2 regions of the Paraburkholderia sp. EG286A genome follow, and region 2 is predicted to be linked to the other one. Evidence: predicted binding sites of a transcription regulator. Region 2 holds the regulator's gene; the other holds the start of a gene.
What was found. Region 2 encodes LexA, which represses DNA repair genes until DNA is damaged. Its sites were predicted from a motif close to ACTGTATNNNNATACAGT; they were not measured.
Positions count from the first base shown of each region.

Region 1: a site for LexA is predicted at 2,066-2,083, ahead of imuA (translesion DNA synthesis-associated protein ImuA). Genes of this name have one in related genera too.

Region 1 covers NZ_JBFRCB010000003.1:641,745-646,025, forward strand. The annotation lists gene AB4Y35_RS15650 (DNA polymerase Y family protein) at 1-1,215, opposite strand, end outside; gene imuA (translesion DNA synthesis-associated protein ImuA) at 1,124-1,981, opposite strand; gene AB4Y35_RS15660 (NAD(P)/FAD-dependent oxidoreductase) at 2,275-3,891, opposite strand; tRNA gene AB4Y35_RS15665 (tRNA-Pro) at 4,065-4,141, opposite strand.
Region 2 covers NZ_JBFRCB010000003.1:349,586-353,866, forward strand. The annotation lists gene AB4Y35_RS14315 (sulfate ABC transporter substrate-binding protein) at 1-890, opposite strand, end outside; gene lexA (transcriptional repressor LexA) at 1,183-1,833, shown strand; gene AB4Y35_RS14325 (hypothetical protein) at 1,903-2,280, shown strand; gene AB4Y35_RS14330 (DUF2939 domain-containing protein) at 2,377-3,060, shown strand; gene AB4Y35_RS14335 (universal stress protein) at 3,122-3,592, opposite strand; gene nodI (nodulation factor ABC transporter ATP-binding protein NodI) at 3,913-4,281, shown strand, end outside.

The DNA.
Region 1 (4,281 bases), 290 kb from region 2:
ATCGTCCTCGACGAAAAGCTGCAGCACGTTCTGCTCGCCAAGCCGCGCGCCGATGCGCTCGAAGAGCTGCCCGAGCGACGCCTCGGCGGCCTCGGCCATCGGAAAGAGCGTGTCGGTGGGCGCCGCGTATGCGCTCACCTGCGAGGCGACGAGCGCAAGGCCGATCACGGGCGCGGCAAGCTCGGTCTGATTCAGGCGCTCGCGAAGCAGCCACAGCAGATGCTCGGCGTCGCGCGAAGGCGACGCCCAGGCGATCGTGAGGCTAGATGTGCGCGGCGCGTGACGCGAAGCCAGCTCGTGCTCCAGACGCAGCTCGAAGCCGCTCAACGCCGCGTGCTGCGCCGCCAGCCAGCCGGCCAGCTGCATCACGAGCCGGCGCGCGGCAAAGAGCAGCGCTTCGGCGCTCTCCACGCGCGCCTGCAATTCGAGCGACGCGTGAAACGACGGCGGCGCGGCAAACCAGACGCGCGGATCGGGCGCCTCGCCGCGCGCCTGCGCGAGCCAGCCGAGCACGCCGTCGCCGAAACGCCGCACGATGCCGTCGCGCGGCAGCCGCCGCAAGTCGCCGAGCGTCGCGCAGCCGATCTGCGTGAGCGCGTGGTCGTGCTGCGCGGCGAACGGCGCAAGCGTGACCGGCAGCGAATCGAGCACGCGCGCGAGCGTCGTTTCCTTGAGCACATGCCAGCGGCGCGACGAACGCGTGACGTGCGCCTGCGCGAGCGTCCACGCCCCCCACGCCGTGGGCGCGCACGCCATGCGCGCAGTGTGCCCGCAGCCGGCCACCGTCGCCGCGACCCTGGCGAGCAGCGCACGCACGCCGCCGAACAGACGCAAGCCCGAACCGACTTCGAGCAACAGCGTGTGCGACTGCGCGAACGACACCTTGGGCGTATAGGCGAGCAACGCGAGCGCGAGCGCCTCGAACGCGCGGGTCTCGCGCGCCGGATCGGCTTCGAGCAGCACCAGCCCCGGCGCGAGCGCGAGCGCATGCGAGCGCGTGTTGCCGGGCTCGACGCCGGCGCGCAGCGCGTCGAGATCGGCGCTCAGGATGCGCGTGTGGTCGGCGAGCGCGTAGCAGCGCGGCGCGCTGGCGACATCGGCATCGGCATCGGCATCGACGCTTTCAGGCGGAAGCGGCGTTGACGGCGCCGGCGGCATCAGAGGTCTGACGGCCTCCAGCGGCAACAACGGCAAGGTGACGGCGATCCACAGCATGATTGACCCCGGGCCACGGCATGACGACGGAAGCTGCGTCCGGCTGGGGCAGCACCGCGTCCTGCAGCGGCAATGTAATGACGAGTGGCTGGGCGGGCGGCGGCCCGCGGCGCTTGAAAATATCGACGGAGAGCGCGGCGAGCTGCATCCATTGCCGGCGGTTCAGACTCGCGTCGTCGGGCGGCGGCACCGGCGAGCAGGTCATGCGCAGCGGCGCCGGCGACGACTGGTTGCGCGCGGCGAGCGGCCGCACGAGAAACGCGAGCGCCTGCGAATCCTGGGCGGCGACCTGCAGACGGCGCACGGCGTCGGCGCGCGCCTTCGTCTGCCAGAGCAGCACGGCGCCCATGCCTTCCTGCTTGAGCGCCTGCTCGGCCACCCAGGCGGCCTCGTCTTCGGCCGCGCGCACCCAGATCACGCGCTCGAGCGCGACCCCCCATGCCTTGAGCGCGCAGGCGTAGGGGCGCCACGGCGGCGCGACGAGCAGCACGTGCCGGCCCGCCTGCGCGGTGAGCGCGCGCAACGCCGGCGCGACGAGCCGCATCTCGCCCACGCCGCCCTGCTCGACGAGCAGCTCGGTCAGGCTGCCCGAGGGCCAGCCGGCGCCGGGGAGCTGGGCGTCGAGCGTCGCGTGGCCGCTCGGCACCGTGCGCTCGCTGGCGCGCGCGAGCTGATCGCCTTGCCACACGCGGCTTTGCAGCCGGGGGGGCAAGTGCGCGGCGAGTTGCGCTGTAGTCTGCGCAGTGATCTGGGCTGCTGCTGCCATGGTTCGTGGCCTGATTGATGGGAACGCTCCGCCCTGCCCGGCAAGAAATGGGGCATCGGCAGGAAGGAGGTCGACTCGCCTCCACCTGTATATTTATACAGTATTTTGAGAGATTGGAGGAGGCGGAAATTGGGGGAGGGTCATTTTGCGATCCATTGCAAAATGCTGATCCAGGCGCTTGCGCGATGGATCGGCCGCCGGACGTCGCGCTGACGTCCGGGGCAAACGCCGCTTAGTATTCGCCGCCAGCCCGATGCGGGCGACTGCGATAAACGGCGCGGAGCTTGTTGCTATCAGGACGCCGACGTCATATCGAGCGCCACGGCTTGCGCCACCTCGATGCCGTCGATGGCCGCCGAGTAGATGCCACCGGCATACCCGGCGCCTTCGCCGGCCGGATACAGACCTTCGACGTTCATGCTCTGGTAATTGTCCTTGCGACGAATGCGCAGCGGCGACGACGTGCGCGTCTCCACGCCGGTGAGCACGGCGTCGTGCATCGCGAAGCCTGCGATCTTCCTGTCGATCTGAGGCAGGGCTTCACGGATGGCTTCGATCACGTAGTCGGGCAGCGCGGTGCTGAGATCGGTCGGGTGCACACCCGGCTTGTAAGACGGCACCACGGAGCCGAGCGACGTCGACGGGCGGCCGGCGATAAAGTCGCCGACCAGCTGGCCCGGCGCCTGGTAATTGCCGCCGCCGAGTTCGAACGCCCGCTCTTCCCACTTGCGCTGGAAGGCGATGCCCGCGAGCGGACCGCCCGGATAGTCCTCCGGCGTGATGCCGACGACGATGCCCGCATTCGCGTTGCGCTCGGCCCGCGAATACTGGCTCATGCCGTTGGTGACCACGCGGCCGGGTTCGGAGGTCGCCGCGACCACCGTGCCGCCGGGGCACATGCAGAAGCTATAGACCGCGCGTCCATTGTTGGCGTGATGCACCACCTTGTAGTCGGCCGCGCCGAGTTGCTTGTGGCCCGCAAACTTGCCGAAACGGCTGCGATCGATCAGCCCCTGCGGATGCTCGATCCGGAAACCCAGCGAAAACGGCTTGGCTTCCATGAACACGCCGCGATCGTGCAGCATCTGGAAGGTGTCGCGGGCGCTGTGGCCCACGGCCAGCACGACGTGGTCGCACGGCAGCGTCTCGCCGTTCGAAAGCTTGAGCGCGCGCACCTTGCCCTGCTCGATTTCGATGTCTTCGACGCGGGTTTCGAAGCGCACTTCACCGCCCAGCTCGTGGATGGTGGCGCGCATTTTCTCCACCATGCTGACGAGACGGAACGTGCCGATGTGCGGCCGGCTCAGATACAGGATGTCTTCCGGCGCGCCGGCCTTGACGAATTCCTCGAGCACCTTGCGGCCGTAGTGGTGCGGATCCTTGATCTGGCTGTACAGCTTGCCGTCGGAAAACGTCCCGGCCCCGCCTTCGCCGAACTGCACGTTGGATTCGGGGTTGAGCACGGACTTGCGCCACAGCCCGAAGGTGTCCTTGGTGCGCTCGCGCACGGCCTTGCCGCGTTCGAGGATGATGGGACGAAAACCCATCTGCGCGAGGATCAGTCCCGCGAACAGGCCGCACGGCCCCATGCCGATCACCACCGGACGCGGACGCGTCGAGTGCTCGGGCGCCCTGGCGACAAAGCGGTAGGTCATGTCCGGCGTCACCCCGCAATGCGGCTTGCCGGCGATCCGCTTGAGCGCGGCCGCTTCGTCCTTGACTTCGACGTCGACGATATAGGTCAGCTTGATATCCGAGCGCTTGCGTGCGTCGTGCGCACGGCGGAACACGGTGTAACGCACGAGCGCATCCGCCCCTACGCCGAGTTCCGCGAGGCGTCCCCGAATCGCGGCGTCAAGTTCGCTTTCGGCGTGGTCGAGGGGGAGTTTGACTTCGGATAAACGTAACATGGCTGCCAGGGTGCGATCGCCACGGGAGTTGTGGCCGATCCGTATTTTATAAGCTCGGCGGCTTTTCAAAGGGAACGCAAGCCGTACGACGAAACGCGAGCGCGTTTGACCCAACATGGGACAAAAAAGAAAAAGGGGCTACAGGCCAATGGCGTGTAACCCCTCGGTATTGCTGGTCGGAGCGATAGGATTCGAACCTACGACCCTCTGATCCCAAATCAGATGCGCTACCAGGCTGCGCTACGCTCCGACGAATCAGCGATTGTACCGGCACTGATGCCACGCCGTCAAATCTTCGCGATCCATAGCGACGAAAAGCGATCCACAACACGCGCTTGCCGCACTCCGGCCTGGCGTGCACCATGACAGGACACGCCGTACGTGCACCCC
Region 2 (4,281 bases):
GCGGCGATCTCCTGGCCCTCTTCGCTATAGAGGAACTGCAGGTAGGCCTCGGCCTCCTTGCGCGTGCCCTTCTTGTCGACGACCTTGTCCACCACGGCGACCGGCGGCTCAGCCAGAATGCTCACGGAGGGCACCACGATCTCGAACTTGTCCGGGCCGAATTCCTTGAGCGAGAGGAATGCTTCGTTCTCCCATGCAATCAGCACATCGCCGATGCCGCGCTGCACGAAGCTCGTCGTCGCGCCGCGTGCGCCCGAATCGAGCACGCCCGCGTTCTTGTAGAGCTTCGTGACGAAGTCCTTCGCCTTCTGCTCGCTGCCGCCCGGCTGGTGCAACGCATACGCCCACGCCGCGAGATAGTTCCAGCGCGCGCCACCCGAGGTCTTCGGATTCGGCGTGACGATCGAGACGCCCGGTTTGGTCAGATCGTCCCAGTCCTTGATGTGCTTGGGGTTGCCCTTGCGCACGAGGAACACGATGGTCGACGTGTACGGCGAGGCGTTGTCGGGCAGACGCTTTTGCCAGTCCTTCGCGACGATGCCCTTGTTGGCGAGCGCGTCGATGTCCCATGCCAGCGCGAGCGTCACGACGTCGGCCTGCAGGCCGTCGAGCACCGAGCGCGCCTGTGCGCCCGAGCCGCCATGCGACTGCTTGATGGTGAGCGTTTCGCCCGTCTTCGCCTTCCACTGCTTGATGAAGGCTTCGTTGATGTCCTGGTACAGCTCGCGCGTCGGATCGTAGGAGACGTTGAGCAGCGAGGTATCCGCGTGAGCGGCGATGGGCGTCATGGCCGCCATCGCCGTGACCCCGACGAGCGGCACAACGCCGATGACCAGTTTTGCCGCCAGTGTTTTCAGCCAGCCCGCGCGCCCCGTATGTGTCGTGCCCATCTATCTGTTCTCCGTTCTCGTGTGTGCTCGTTTGCGCTCATTGTTGAGTTGCAGCTAACGATGGAGGCCAGTCTAGCGATCCGCTTACATTATTAAAAATGATGTTTTTTCATTTTTTAATACGCAAAAGTGGTAAGGACAGAGGAAGTCGCTGCTGGAGCGCGGTTTCATCCGCGCAAACACGGGAAAGCGGCCTGATGGCAACGCTCAGTCGATGAACTTCAAGTAACACTTGAAAAGTGGCGAGTACTGTATAAAAATACAGTTACCTGTTCAAACATACAGTGGCGCCATGACCAAACTCACCGCACGACAGCAGCAGGTTTTCGATCTGGTTCGCCGGGCCATCGAACGCACGGGCTTCCCGCCCACGCGTGCCGAGATCGCGGCGGAACTCGGCTTCAGCTCGGCCAACTCCGCGGAGGAGCATCTGCGTGCGCTCGCGCGCAAGGGCGTGATCGAACTGGCTGCGGGCGCCTCGCGCGGCATCCGCCTCGTGCCGGGGCCCGACGACCTGCCGCACCAGTTCACGCTCCCGCACCCGAGCATCATGCAGCTCTCGCTGCCGCTCGTCGGGCGCGTCGCGGCGGGTAGCCCGATCCTCGCGCAGGAGCACATCTCGCAGAACTACATGTGCGACCCGGCGCTCTTCTCGAGCCGCCCCGACTACCTCCTGAAGGTGCGCGGCCTGTCCATGCGCGACGCCGGCATCCTCGACGGCGACCTGCTCGCCGTGCAGAAGAAGGCCGAAGCGAAAGACGGCCAGATCATCGTGGCGCGCCTTGGCGACGACGTCACCGTGAAGCGCCTGAAGCGCCGTCCGAACGGGCTCGAGCTGATCGCCGAGAACCCCGACTACGACAATATTTTTGTCGAGGCCGGCAGCGCGGAATTCGCGCTCGAAGGCATTGCGGTCGGCCTGATCCGCCCCACCGAATTCTAAGCAATCCGTCTGCGCGCAGTTCACGCAGAGTTTGCGCACGCACCGTCTGCGCACTACCTGGAGAGAGTCATGGAACGCCTTGCCCGCCTGCTGCCCTTCCGCCAATTCGGCCGTCTTCGCCATCTCCGTGGAATCGCCTCGTGCGCGGTCCGCGAAGTGCGCGGTTCGGCTGCCGCGCTGAGCGGCTCGCTTTTCGAAGACTCGCCAGAGATGGTGGCGGCCAGCACGGCCGACCTGCCCGTGCTGCCCTCGGCCCAGCCCGCGTTTGCGCGCGTGTCGCTCAACAGCACGCTCAACACCGAACAGCCCATGCGCCGCGCGCCCGTGCGCGTCTATCAGGGCCCGTCGCGGCTCATCCTCGTCGGCACGGTCGACGCGGTTTGCCGCGCGATCGACCGCTGCATCGCCGAGCAGCACAGCGACCTGCCCGCGGCGCTCGCGAAGTAAGCGGCAACACGGCTTAAATGTGAGAAGAGGTTACGGGCGGGATCGTTTCGCCTGGTTTGCGGTCAACATCGTGTTTGAACGATTTGCCCTATGCCGATGACGGAATCTCTCTCTACCCCGCGTAAGACCCAAGGCTGGAAGAAACCCGTTGCGATCACGGTTGCCGTCGCAATGGTGGTTGCCGCGATCGGCTACGCCTATGCGTCGCCCTATATCGCGGTGAAGCACATGAAAGCCGCCGCCGACGCGCGTGACGCCGTCGCGCTCAACGAGTACGTCGATTACCCTGCGCTGCGCCTGAGCCTGAAACAGCAGGTGGGCGAGATGCTGCATCGGCGCGTCGAGGGGCAGCACAGCAGCAATCCGCTGCTGATCCTCGGCGCCGTGATTGGCGCGGCATTGATTAGTCCGCTCGTCGATGCCTACGCCACACCGGAAGGCGTGGCCGCCCTGCTCGATGGCATGCCGCCGACGGGCAAGCCCGGCGACCGGCCGCACGCGCCGCCACCGGCGGAATCCGGCGCGCCATCCACGCAATCGGCGGAACCGGCGCAATCGGCACCCGCCTCTGCCGCGCCACCGGCCCCGGCGGCATCCGGCAATCCCGCGCCCGAGGCCCGGCCAGTGACCACGGCCGGCTATCGCGGCCTCAACGAGTTCGCGCTCACGTGGGACCGCGACAGTACGGGCGAGCACTACGCCGCCATCCTGCAGCGTCACGGGCTCTTCTCGTGGAAGCTCTCGGCCGTCGAGCTCGACGAAGGCAACGTCTCGAACTGAGACAGACCGGCAATGACAGCCGAGCCAGGCCGGTTCTCTACGAACCGGCCCGCTTGATCCGCTATGCGGCGGCTTGCTGCTGCTTTTCCTCAGCCGCCGACGAACACGCCACGAGAATGCTGCACGAGACGCGGTCGAGCAGCGGCGTGTTGCCCGCGCCCATCCACCAGCGCGAGAGCCCCGTGCGGCAGCGGTGGCCCACCACCACGAGGTCGGCATTCAGCTCGTTGGCCAGATTCGCGATTTCGTCGATCGGATGACCGAACGCGAAATGCCCCTGAGCGCGCACGCCGCGCTCGGTTAGCCAGTCCACGCCTTCCTGAAGGATCTCGCGCGCCGTTTCTTCGAAGCGGCCGCAGGCCACGTCGGTCAACAGGCCGGCGCTCTGGGCGATCGTCGAACGCATGTCGACGACCGAGAGCAAATGCGTCTCGGCTTGCAGATCGAGTGCAAGATCGGCGCCGCAACGCAGTGCCTTGCGGCCTTCGCGCGAGCCGTCGTAACAGAGCAGAATTTTTTTATAGCTCGCCATGATCGCTTCTCCCCGCCCGCGTGATTTGCAGGCTGTGCGATTCTCATGATGGTGCGCCGCAATTCCACATGCAAGGGCTGGAAAACGCCAGGTGTGCATCGAAAAACGCCAGATGTGTCGCGACCGGCGCACGCATCTTGCTCAGTGCTGAATGCTTGCCGTGACATGCATTTGCCCCTGCATTGTCAAACCGCTTCGAAGCGAGGCCCGACCCGCCACGCAGCAATGCACTAAAATGGGCCGCCTTGTTTCGTGCGATTTTTCGTTCGGTACTTCGAGCGACTCGCGCGATGCCCGTTCGACTCACGTTCAACCGGTCCATGCCAGCACCCGCCATCGAATTCGAGCAGGTCATCAAACATTACGGAGACAGGGCGGTCGTCAACGGCCTGTCGTTCGACGTCGTTCCCGGCGAGTGCTTCGGACTGCTCGGCCCGAACGGCGCGGGGAAAACCACGACGCTGCGCATGCTGCTCGGCATCGTTTCGCCCGATGCGGGTCGCATCAGCCTGTGCGGCGAGCCGGTGCCGGCGCGCGCACGCCACGCCCGCCAGCGCGTGGGGGTGGTGCCGCAGTTCGACAATCTCGACCCCGACTTCACCGTGCGCGAGAACCTGCTCGTGTTCGGCCGCTACTTCGGCTTGTCCGCGCGCGAAACGCGCGACCTCGTCGCGCCGCTGCTCGAATTC